Regions from separate parts of the Streptomyces sp. NPDC023527 genome, predicted to be linked through region 1. Evidence: predicted binding sites of a transcription regulator. Region 1 holds the regulator's gene; the other holds the start of a gene.
What was found. Region 1 encodes HrcA, which represses chaperone genes, less so after heat shock. Its sites were predicted from a motif close to TTNGCACTCNGNNNNNCNGAGTGCNAA; they were not measured.
Positions count from the first base shown of each region.

Region 2: the regulator HrcA is predicted to act here: its motif matches at 2,228-2,254, upstream of groES (co-chaperone GroES).

Region 1 covers NZ_JBVHJJ010000002.1:448,679-453,852, forward strand. The annotation lists gene hemW (radical SAM family heme chaperone HemW) at 1-593, shown strand, start outside; gene ACZ303_RS05505 (Uma2 family endonuclease) at 694-1,254, shown strand; gene ACZ303_RS05510 (DUF3097 domain-containing protein) at 1,251-2,075, opposite strand; gene ACZ303_RS05515 (MBL fold metallo-hydrolase) at 2,177-2,845, opposite strand; gene hrcA (heat-inducible transcriptional repressor HrcA) at 3,104-4,120, shown strand; gene dnaJ (molecular chaperone DnaJ) at 4,121-5,174, shown strand, end outside.
Region 2 covers NZ_JBVHJJ010000003.1:398,632-403,805, forward strand. The annotation lists gene groL (chaperonin GroEL) at 17-1,639, opposite strand; gene groES (co-chaperone GroES) at 1,769-2,077, opposite strand; gene ACZ303_RS08750 (polysaccharide deacetylase family protein) at 2,490-3,359, opposite strand; gene ACZ303_RS08755 (GbsR/MarR family transcriptional regulator) at 3,439-4,194, opposite strand; gene ACZ303_RS08760 (hypothetical protein) at 4,418-4,576, shown strand; gene ACZ303_RS08765 (THUMP-like domain-containing protein) at 4,667-5,174, shown strand, end outside.

The DNA of each region.
Region 1 (5,174 bases):
CCGCGATCGGCGCCGGCCCGGACCACGTCTCGGCGTACGCCCTGATCGTCGAGGAGGGCACCCAGCTCGCCCGGCGCATCCGCCGCGGCGAGGTCCCCATGACCGACGACGACGTCCACGCCGACCGCTATCTGATCGCCGAGGACATGCTCACGGCCGCGGGCTACAGCTGGTACGAGGTGTCCAACTGGGCCACCGACGACGCCGGCCGCTGCCGCCACAACGAGCTCTACTGGCGCGGCGCCGACTGGTGGGGCGCCGGCCCGGGGGCGCACTCGCACGTAGGGGGCGTGCGGTGGTGGAACGTCAAGCACCCGGGCGCGTACGCGCAGGCCCTGAGCGAGGGGCGCTCCCCGGGCGCGGGCCGCGAGGTCCTGCCGGACGAGGACCGGCGGGTGGAGCGGATCCTGCTGGAGCTGCGGCTGCTGGAGGGCTGCCCGCTGGATCTGCTCAAGCCCGCGGGGGCCCGCGCGGCGGCGAAGGCGCTGGCGGACGGGCTGCTCCAGGCCGAGCGGTACGAGGCGGGGCGCGCGGTCCTGACGCTGCGGGGGCGGCTGCTGGCGGACGCCGTAGTCCGTGATCTGGTGGACTGATCACCTGTTCGGGTGAACTGACGCGCATGGGCCACAGGCCCGCCTAACCTGTCCATAGGCTGCCGCTATACGCACGCGGCAGATGTGGAGGACCACGGAGATGACCGCTGTGGACGACCGAAGGAAGATCGAGTTCTTCGAGAACTTCGAGGCTCCCGAGGGCTGGCGAGCTGAGCTGCTGCGGGGGGAAATCGTGATGATGTCGGCGCCTGGCAAGGTGCACAACATGAACGTCCTCTTCGTTCAGAGGCAGATCCTTTCTGATCGCTGGTATCCGCTCCAGACGCAGGACATCACCATCCCGGGTGAAGCGAGTGAGCCGATCCCGGATCTTGTGGTGGTCGGCCCCGAAGAGATCGAGGACTCCAGTCGCATCATCCCCGCACCGGCGGTCACTTTGGTCATGGAGGTGGTTTCGAAGAGCAGCGTCTACCGCGACTATTCGCTCAAGTCCTCCATGTACGCGGCCGGGCGGGTGCCCGCGTATTTGATCGTGGATCCGATCAAGTCCAGCTGTCTCCTGCTCACCGAACCCACAGGTGTCGGCGATGAGGCGAGTTACCTGAACCAGCGCACATGCAAGTTCGGAGACTCGCTGCGTATCGACGCGCTCGACCTCACCCTGGACACGTCCATGCTGCGGAGCCTTCCCAGCACCTAATCGACCACCGTCACAAAGTCGATCAGCTCCTCCACCCGCCCCAGAAGCTCCGGCTCCAGGTCCTTGTACGACCGCACGCAGCCCAGAATCCGCTGCCAAGCGGCCCCCGTGTTCGCCGGCCACCCCAGCGCCCCGCACACGCCCGTCTTCCAGTCCTGCCCCCGCGGCACCCGCGGCCACCCCGCGATGCCCACCGAGGACGGCTTCACCGCCTCCCACACGTCGATGTACGGGTGGCCCACGACCAGCACGTGTTCGCCCGTCACCTCCGCCGCGATCCGGGACTCCTTCGAGCCCGGTACGAGGTGGTCGACCAGGACCCCCAGCCGCGCATCCGGGCCCGGGGCGAAGGAGCGCACGATGGCCGGCAGGTCGTCGATGCCCTCCAGGTACTCCACGACCACGCCCTCGATGCGCAGGTCGTCACCCCAGACCCGCTCCACGAGCTCCGCGTCGTGGCGCCCCTCGACATAGATGCGCCCGGCGCGTGCCACCCGCGCCCGCGCACCGGGTAGTGCGATGGAGCCGGACGCGGTCCGCTGCGGCGTGCGGGGGCCCTGCGCGCTCGGGCGTACGAGCGTGACGACGCGCCCCTCCAGGAGGAACCCGCGCGGCTCCATCGGGAACACCCGGTGCTTGCCGAAGCGGTCCTCCAGGGTGACGGTCGGTCCCTGCGCCGTCTTCTCACAGCGGATCACGGCGCCGCAGAAGCCCGTGGTGACCTCCTCGACGACGAGATCGGGTTCGGCCGCGACCTCGGGGGCGGGGGTGTTCTTCTTCCAGGGCGGGGTCAGATCGGGCCCGTACTCTCTGCTGCGCATGCGGGCCATTGTGGATCACGGAAGGGGCCGCGTCCCAGACCCCGCGAGACGGCCCTCGCGCTCACGCCAGGGTCTCCGCGCTCACGCCACGGCCCCCGCGCTCACGCCACGCCGAAACGCTCCGCCAGCGCGTCCCGCTGCCGCCGCACGTACCCGGCGTCCACCACCGCCCCGTGCCCCGGCACGTACACCGCGTCCTCGCCGCCCAGCGCCAACAGCCGGTCCAGCGCCGCCGGCCACTGCCGGGGGAGCGCGTCCGGGCCCGCCTGCGGCTCGCCGGACTCCTCGACCAGGTCGCCGCAGAACACGACCTCGGGCGCCCCGCCCGAGCCCGCGACGAGCACCACCAGGTCGTGCGCGGTGTGGCCCGGTCCGACATTGGCCAGCAGCGCCTGCCGGCCGCCGCCCAGGTCGAGGGTGAGCTCGCCGGAGACCAGGTGTTGGGGGCGTACGAGCAGCTCGACGGCCTCGTCGGCGGCCTCGGGCGCCATGCCGTGCCGCACCGCGTCCCGGCGCAGCTCGTCGCGCTCGCGCGCGAGCAGGTCGTCGAGCCCGACCGCCCCGTACACCCGCGCCCCCGAGAACGCGGCGGTGCCGAAGACATGGTCGAAGTGCGGATGTGTGAGAGCGATATGCGTCACTGTGCGGCCGAAGAGCCCGTCCACCTCCCGGCGGACCTCCGCGCCCTCCCGTACGGTCGATCCGGTGTCCACGAGCAGCACGCCCGTCTCACCCGCGATCACCCCGATCGTGGCGTCCCACACGGGCATTCTGCGGCGTGCGACCCCTGGCGCGAGCCGTTCCCAACGCGCTGTCGCCTGATGGCTTTCCATACCAGGACGCTAGCCGGAGCGCGGTACCGTTGCCCGCCCGGTGGGCATACCGCGGGTGTGGGTCGGGCACGCGGCGGGGACGGCTCTTGCCCTGGCCGTGGTGCACGGCCGTACACTGGCTGGAGGGATCTGGCACTCGTGACCTTTGAGTGCCAGGGAAGGACCCCGTAAGACGGTGGACTGGAGGTGCGCGCGGTGCTGAGCGAACGCAGGCTCGAAGTGTTGCGCGCCATCGTCCAGGACTATGTGGGCACCGAGGAGCCCGTCGGCTCCAAGGCCCTCACCGAGCGGCACCGCCTGGGCGTGTCCCCGGCCACGGTGCGCAATGACATGGCCGCGCTGGAGGACGAGGGCTTCATCGCCCAGCCCCACACGAGCGCCGGCCGCATCCCGACCGACAAGGGCTACCGCCTCTTCGTCGACAAGCTGGCGGGCGTCAAGCCGCTGTCGACGCCGGAGCGGCGTGCCATCCAGAACTTCCTCGACGGCGCGGTCGACCTCGACGACGTCGTGGGCCGCACGGTCCGGCTGCTGGCGCAGCTGACCCGGCAGGTCGCGGTGGTGCAGTATCCGTCGCTGACCCGCTCGACCGTGCGCCACGTGGAGCTGCTCTCGCTCGCTCCCGCCCGCGTCATGCTCGTCCTGATCACGGACACCGGCCGGGTCGAGCAGCGCCTGGTCGACTGCCCGGCGCCGATAGGGGAGACCTCGCTCGCGGACCTGCGGGCGCGGCTCAACAGCCGGGTCGTCGGGCGGCGGTTCGCGGATGTGCCCCAGCTGGTGCAGGACCTCACCGAGTCCTTCGAGCAGGAGGACCGGGGAACCGTTTCCACGGTCCTCGCGACCCTGCTGGAGACGCTGGTCGAGGAGACCGAGGAGCGGCTGATAATCGGCGGTACCGCCAATCTCACCCGCTTCGGTCACGACTTCCCGCTGACGATCCGGCCCGTGCTGGAGGCGTTGGAGGAGCAGGTCGTCCTGCTGAAGCTGCTCGGCGAGGCCACGGATTCGGGCATGACGGTGCGAATCGGTCATGAGAACGCTCATGAGGGATTGAACTCCACATCGGTCGTCGCCGTCGGCTACGGTTCGGGCGACGAGGCAGTCGCCAAACTCGGCGTGGTCGGACCGACCCGCATGGACTACCCCGGAACGATGGGAGCGGTACGCGCAGTGGCACGTTACGTCGGACAGATCCTGGCGGAGTCGTAAGTGGCCACGGACTACTACGCGGTCCTGGGCGTACGGCGTGATGCCTCGCAGGACGAGATCAAGAAGGCCTTCCGCCGCCTCGCCCGCGAGCTGCACCCGGACGTCAATCCGGACCCCAAGACGCAGGAGCGGTTCAAGGAGATCAACGCCGCTTACGAGGTGCTCTCGGACCCGCAGAAGAAGCAGGTCTACGACCTCGGTGGCGACCCGCTCTCCGCGTCCGGCGGTGGCGGTGGCGGCGCCGGTGGTTTCGGCGCGGGCTTCGGCAACTTCTCCGACATCATGGACGCCTTCTTCGGCCAGGCGTCGCAGCGCGGTCCGCGCTCGCGCACCCGCCGCGGCCAGGACGCCATGATCCGTCTCGAAGTGACCCTCGACGAGGCCGCCTTCGGCACGACCAAGGAGATCCAGGTCGACACCGCCGTCGTCTGCACCACGTGCAGCGGCGAGGGCGCGGCCCCCGGTACCTCCGCGCAGACCTGTGACATGTGCCGCGGCCGCGGCGAGGTCTCGCAGGTCACCCGCTCCTTCCTGGGCCAGGTCATGACCTCCCGGCCGTGCCCGCAGTGCCAGGGCTTCGGCACCGTGGTGCCGACCCCGTGCCCGGAGTGCGCCGGCGACGGCCGTGTTCGCTCGCGCCGCACGCTGACCGTCAAGATCCCGGCCGGCGTCGACAACGGCACCCGCATCCAGCTCGCGGGCGAGGGCGAGGTCGGCCCCGGCGGCGGCCCCGCCGGCGACCTCTACGTCGAGATCCACGAGACCCCGCACCCGACCTTCCAGCGGCGCGGCGACGACCTGCACTGCACGGTCACCCTCCCGATGACGGCCGCGGCTCTCGGCACCAAGGTGCCGCTGGAGACCCTGGACGGCGTCGAGGAGATCGACATCCGGCCGGGCACGCAGTCGGGCCAGTCGATCCCGCTGCACCAGCGCGGCGTCACGCACCTGCGCGGCGGCGGCCGCGGTGACCTCGTCGTCCACGTCGAGGTGATCACCCCGAGCAAGCTCGACCCGCAGCAGGAGGACCTCCTGCGCCAGCTCGCGAAGCTGC
Region 2 (5,174 bases), on a different contig from region 1:
CGTGCGGCGTCAGCGCCTAGTGGGAGTGACCGTGGCCGTGGCCGGCCTCGGGCTCCTCGTCGGCCGGCTTCTCGACGACCAGGGTCTCGGTCGTGAGCAGCAGCGACGCGATGGACGCGGCGTTCTCCAGCGCGGAGCGGGTGACCTTGACCGGGTCGATGACGCCGGCCTTCACCAGGTCGCCGTACTCGCCGGTCGCGGCGTTGAAGCCCTGGCCCTTGTCGAGCTCGGCGACCTTGGAGGTGATGACGTAGCCCTCCAGGCCGGCGTTCTCGGCGATCCAGCGCAGCGGCTCGACGGCGGCGCGGCGGACCACGGCGACACCGGTGGCCTCGTCGCCGGTCTTGCCCAGGCCGCCCTCCAGCACCTTGACGGCGTGGACGAGCGCGGAGCCACCACCGGAGACGATGCCCTCCTCGACCGCGGCGCGGGTCGCGGAGATGGCGTCCTCCAGACGGTGCTTCTTCTCCTTGAGCTCGACCTCGGTGGCCGCACCCACACGGATGACGCAGACGCCACCGGCGAGCTTGGCGAGGCGCTCCTGGAGCTTCTCGCGGTCCCAGTCCGAGTCCGTGGACTCGATCTCGGCCTTGATCTGGTTGACGCGGCCGAGGACGTCCTCGTGGCTGCCGCCACCGTCGACGATGACCGTGTCGTCCTTGGTGATCGTCACGCGGCGGGCGGTGCCCAGCACGTCCAGACCGGCCTGGTCGAGCTTGAGGCCGACCTCCTCGGCGATGACGGTGGCACCGGTGAGGGTGGCCATGTCGCCGAGCATCGCCTTGCGGCGGTCACCGAAGCCGGGCGCCTTGACGGCGACGGCGTTGAAGGTGCCACGGATCTTGTTGACGACGAGGGTGGAGAGCGCCTCGCCCTCGACGTCCTCGGCGATGATCAGCAGCGGCTTGCTGGCGCCACCCTGGATGATCTTCTCCAGCAGGGGCAGCAGGTCCTGGATCGAGGCGATCTTGCCCTGGTGGATCAGGATGTACGGGTCGTCGAGGACGGCCTCCATACGCTCCTGGTCGGTGACCATGTACGGCGACAGGTAGCCCTTGTCGAAGGCCATGCCCTCGGTGAAGTCGAGCTCCAGGCCGAAGGTGTTGGACTCCTCGACGGTGATGACACCGTCCTTGCCGACCTTGTCCATCGCCTCGGCGATGAGCTCGCCGACCTGCTTGTCCTGGGCGGACAGCGCGGCCACGGCGGCGATGTCGGACTTGTCGTCGATCGGGCGCGCGGTGGCGAGCAGCTCGTCGGAGACGGCCTTGACCGCGGCGTCGATGCCCTTCTTCAGGGCGGCCGGGGAGGCGCCGGCGGCGACGTTGCGCAGGCCCTCGCGGACCAGCGCCTGGGCCAGCACGGTGGCGGTGGTGGTGCCGTCACCCGCGATGTCGTTGGTCTTGGTCGCCACCTCCTTGACGAGCTGGGCACCAAGGTTCTCGTACGGGTCGTCGAGCTCGACCTCGCGCGCGATGGTGACACCGTCGTTGGTGATGGTCGGAGCGCCGAACTTCTTGTCGATGACGACGTTGCGGCCCTTGGGGCCGATCGTCACCTTGACCGTGTCGGCCAGCTTGTTGACGCCGCGCTCGAGGGCGCGACGGGCGTCCTCATCGAACTTCAGGATCTTCGCCATGAGTTGCTTCAAGTCCTCTCAAACGAACTGCGCCCCGGGCGCCCGGTTGTTTAGACGCGGGAACCAGGGGCGCAGATCAAAAACAGCTGGGTGCAGTACCGGATCCGGGGAGCGACCCCGGACCCCCGGCTACTTCTCGACGATCGCGAGAACGTCGCGGGCCGAGAGGACGAGGTACTCCTCGCCGTTGTACTTCACCTCGGTACCGCCGTACTTGCTGTAGAGCACGACGTCGCCGACGGTCACGTCGAGCGGAAGACGGTTGCCGTCCTCGAAGCGGCCCGGGCCCACGGCCAGGACGACGCCCTCCTGGGGCTTCTCCTTCGCGGTGTCCGGGATGACCAGGCCAGAGGCCGTGGTCTGCTCGGCGTCGAGCGGCTGGACCACAATGCGGTCCTCGAGCGGCTTGATGGCAACCTTGGAGCTGGCGGTCGTCACGATCCGACCTCCCCCTTCGGAGATCTCACGGGGTTAACTGTCTGAGGTGGCGACCAGGTCGGATCCGTCGTCGCGGGTGCCGGAGCTGCCCGTCGCCGTGTCTGGCACTCCCCGGTGGAGAGTGCCAACGGAGCCGAGACTATGACGCGGTTAGCACTCGGTCAAGCGGAGTGCCAATTCGCCGTGCGGCGGGCTCGCGGTTCCCTCGGGGTTTCCCCGTGCGGGAGCCGGTCGTACGGGCGCGGCGGCGCCCACGCCGCGGCCGCACGCGGCATACCGGCCGGTCAGGGCCGATCGGCTTCGCGTTCGGGCGGGGAGAGGACGCGGGAATGGATCTGCCCGCGCGCCGGGCGGCGTAACCCTCCGCGGGAATCGTCATACGGAATCCCCGGCGGCGGGCGGATCGCCGCTCTCAGACGTAGTCCTCCAAGCGGGCCACCGTGTAGCCCTGGCGCTGGATGCTGCGGAGCATGTTCGTCGTCATCCGGGTCATCGACGTGCCCTTGAGTTCCTGGGGGCCGCGGAAGTGGGCGAGGACGATGTCGCCGGGGCGCAGGCCGTCGCCCTGGGCGTAGCGCATGTCGTTGATCTGCATGGTCGCCTCCCACAGCACGACCGACTTCACCCCGCAGCCGGCCGCGGCGGTCAGCGTCGCGTCGTTGTAGTTGCCGTACGGCGGCCGGAACAGCGGCGGCCGGGTGCCGAACCGCTTCTCCAGCGCCTCCTGCTGGCCGCAGATCTCGCGGCGCTGGGCGTCGGGGCCCAGGGTGCGCAGGTTGGGGTGGGAGAGCGTGTGGTTGTGGACGCCGTTCCCGGAGGCGGCCTTCAGCTGGTCGAAGTAGCCGTAGCCGCGGCCCGCGCGGGCGATGTCGTCCGTGAGGAACATCGAGATCGGCAGCTTGAGCTCCTTGACCATCTTCACGAACTCGGGGTTCTTCTCGGCCCCGTCGTCGATGGTGATGAAGACGACCTTGTCCTGGGTGGGCACCCGCCGGATGACCTTGGGCGTCTCCCCCGCCTTCATCCCGTCCGTCAGCTTCTTCGCGGGCGGCTTCGGCGGTGCGGCGAGCGGCTTGTCCAGGCCCCAGCGGCGGTACGCGTCGTCGGGCGTCGCGGAGGCGCCGGGGGCGGCCGGGCCGCTCGTACGGGCGGAGGGGCCCGCCTTGTCCGAGCCGGAGGCGCCGGACGACGAGCCGGAGCACCCCGAGAGCAGACCGGCGAGGAGGAGGGCGGCGGACAGCGTGGGGAGGGCGACCCGAAGGCCGGATATAGGCGAGCTCACCCGCTCGATTCTTGTGCACGCGTTCGAGACGGTGATCGGCGGGCGAGGCGACGCGACCGCTCGGCGGGCCCCGCTGCTTCTATCCGCGATCCGAATGCGACGCGGCGGTGCCGTCCGAAGGCTTTTCGGGTTCGGTGTGGAGGATCTCGCGGGCCTGCTCCGCGGCGCGGGCGATGCTCTCGCTGACGAAGTCGACGAAGCGGGCGATGTTCTCCAGGCGGGCGGCGGCCGGGGTGTCGCGGCCGAGGACGGAGACGCCCTGCCGTGCGATCTCGACGAGGTGGGCGGTGGCGCGGGCGCTGGCCATCATCGACTGGTACCAGACGTCGTCGTCGACCACGTAGCGCTCGCGGCGGCGTTCGTCGCGTTCCCGGCGGACGAGGCCCTGGCCTTCGAGGAACGCGATCGCCTTGGAGACGGACGCCGGGCTGACCTCAAGGCGATGGACGAGTTCGGACGCGGTGAGGCTGCCCGCGTCGGTGAGGGTGAGACAGGCCAGCACCCGGGCCATCATCTTGGGCACGCCCGAGGCCATGAGGACGGTGGTGAACGTCTCCTCGTACTCCCGCACGGCCCCGGCGTCGCGTCCGTGGACCTGCTCGGGTGCCCGCGCCTCCCGGGGTGCGGGCTGCCTTCGGCGTTGGGCGCGGCGTTCGGTGGCGCGGTGGGCCAGCTCGGCGCGGTAGGCGGTGGGGCCGCCGTTGCGCGTCACCTCACGCGTGATCGTCGAGGTGGGGCGGTCGAGACGTCTGGCGATCTCCGCGTAGGCGAGGCCGTCGGCCAGCCCCAGCGCGATCTGCTGGCGTTCCTGCTGGGTGAGCCTGCCTCCCGGCATCGCGGTCTCCTTCGTGGTCCGTGGAGCCTCCAGCATAGCGTTCACCTCCAATCCATTGCAACGAACAGATGGCCATCATTGCATTAATCCATAGACCCGTTGCAACGATTTCCTGGCTGTAACCTGCATAAATGACGATTGTGCGCAACGATAACGTTAAAGGATATTTGAATGCAACGTAGCTTTTCCCTCGTTCGAAACAACGAGTCGCAAGGAGAGCGCCATGCAGAAGTTCGACACCTCCGCCCCGGTCGCCACCGCCTACGTCCGCAAGCGCTGCTGGGACTTCCTGGTGCGCGAGCTGATGGGCACGCGCCCGCCCGCCTACCGCCCCGCCCCCATCCCCATCGGCCCCGAGTTGCTCGGCGAGCTGTTCGCCTGAGCGTGTCAGGAGCCCGGAGCCGTGGCCGTGGTCCGGGCGGACACGCCGGGCCCGTCCCCTCGCTCCTCGGCGTCGGCGAGAATGAGACACGTGCCCGCACCGAACACGCCGACGACCGACGCCACCGGCGCCTTCGCCGCCCTCCTCACCGACGAGGGCCGGCGGCTCCTCGACGAGCTGCGGGAGTACGACCCCGCGAAGGAGCTCGCCACGGCGACCCGGCTGCGCCGCGAGTACCCCGCCGAGCTGGTGTCCGCGGCCCTCGGCCAGGCGCGGCTGCGGCAGCGCGCGGTCGCGAAGTTCGGTGCCGAGGACGCGTACCGCATGTTCTTCACGCCGAACGGCGTCGAGCAGTCCACCCGGAAGTCGGTCGCCGAGTACCGCGCCGCCCGCTTCGCCGCGCTGGGGGTGCGCCGCCTCGCGGACCTGTGCTGCGGCATCGGCGGCGACGCGATCGCGCTGGCGCGCGCCGGTGTCTCCGTCCTTGCCGTCGACCGCGACCCGCTGACCTGCGAGGTCGCCCGCGCCAACGCGGCGGCGCTGGGGCTGGCGGAGCTGATCGAGGTGCGCTGCGCCGATGTCGCGGAGATCGACACCT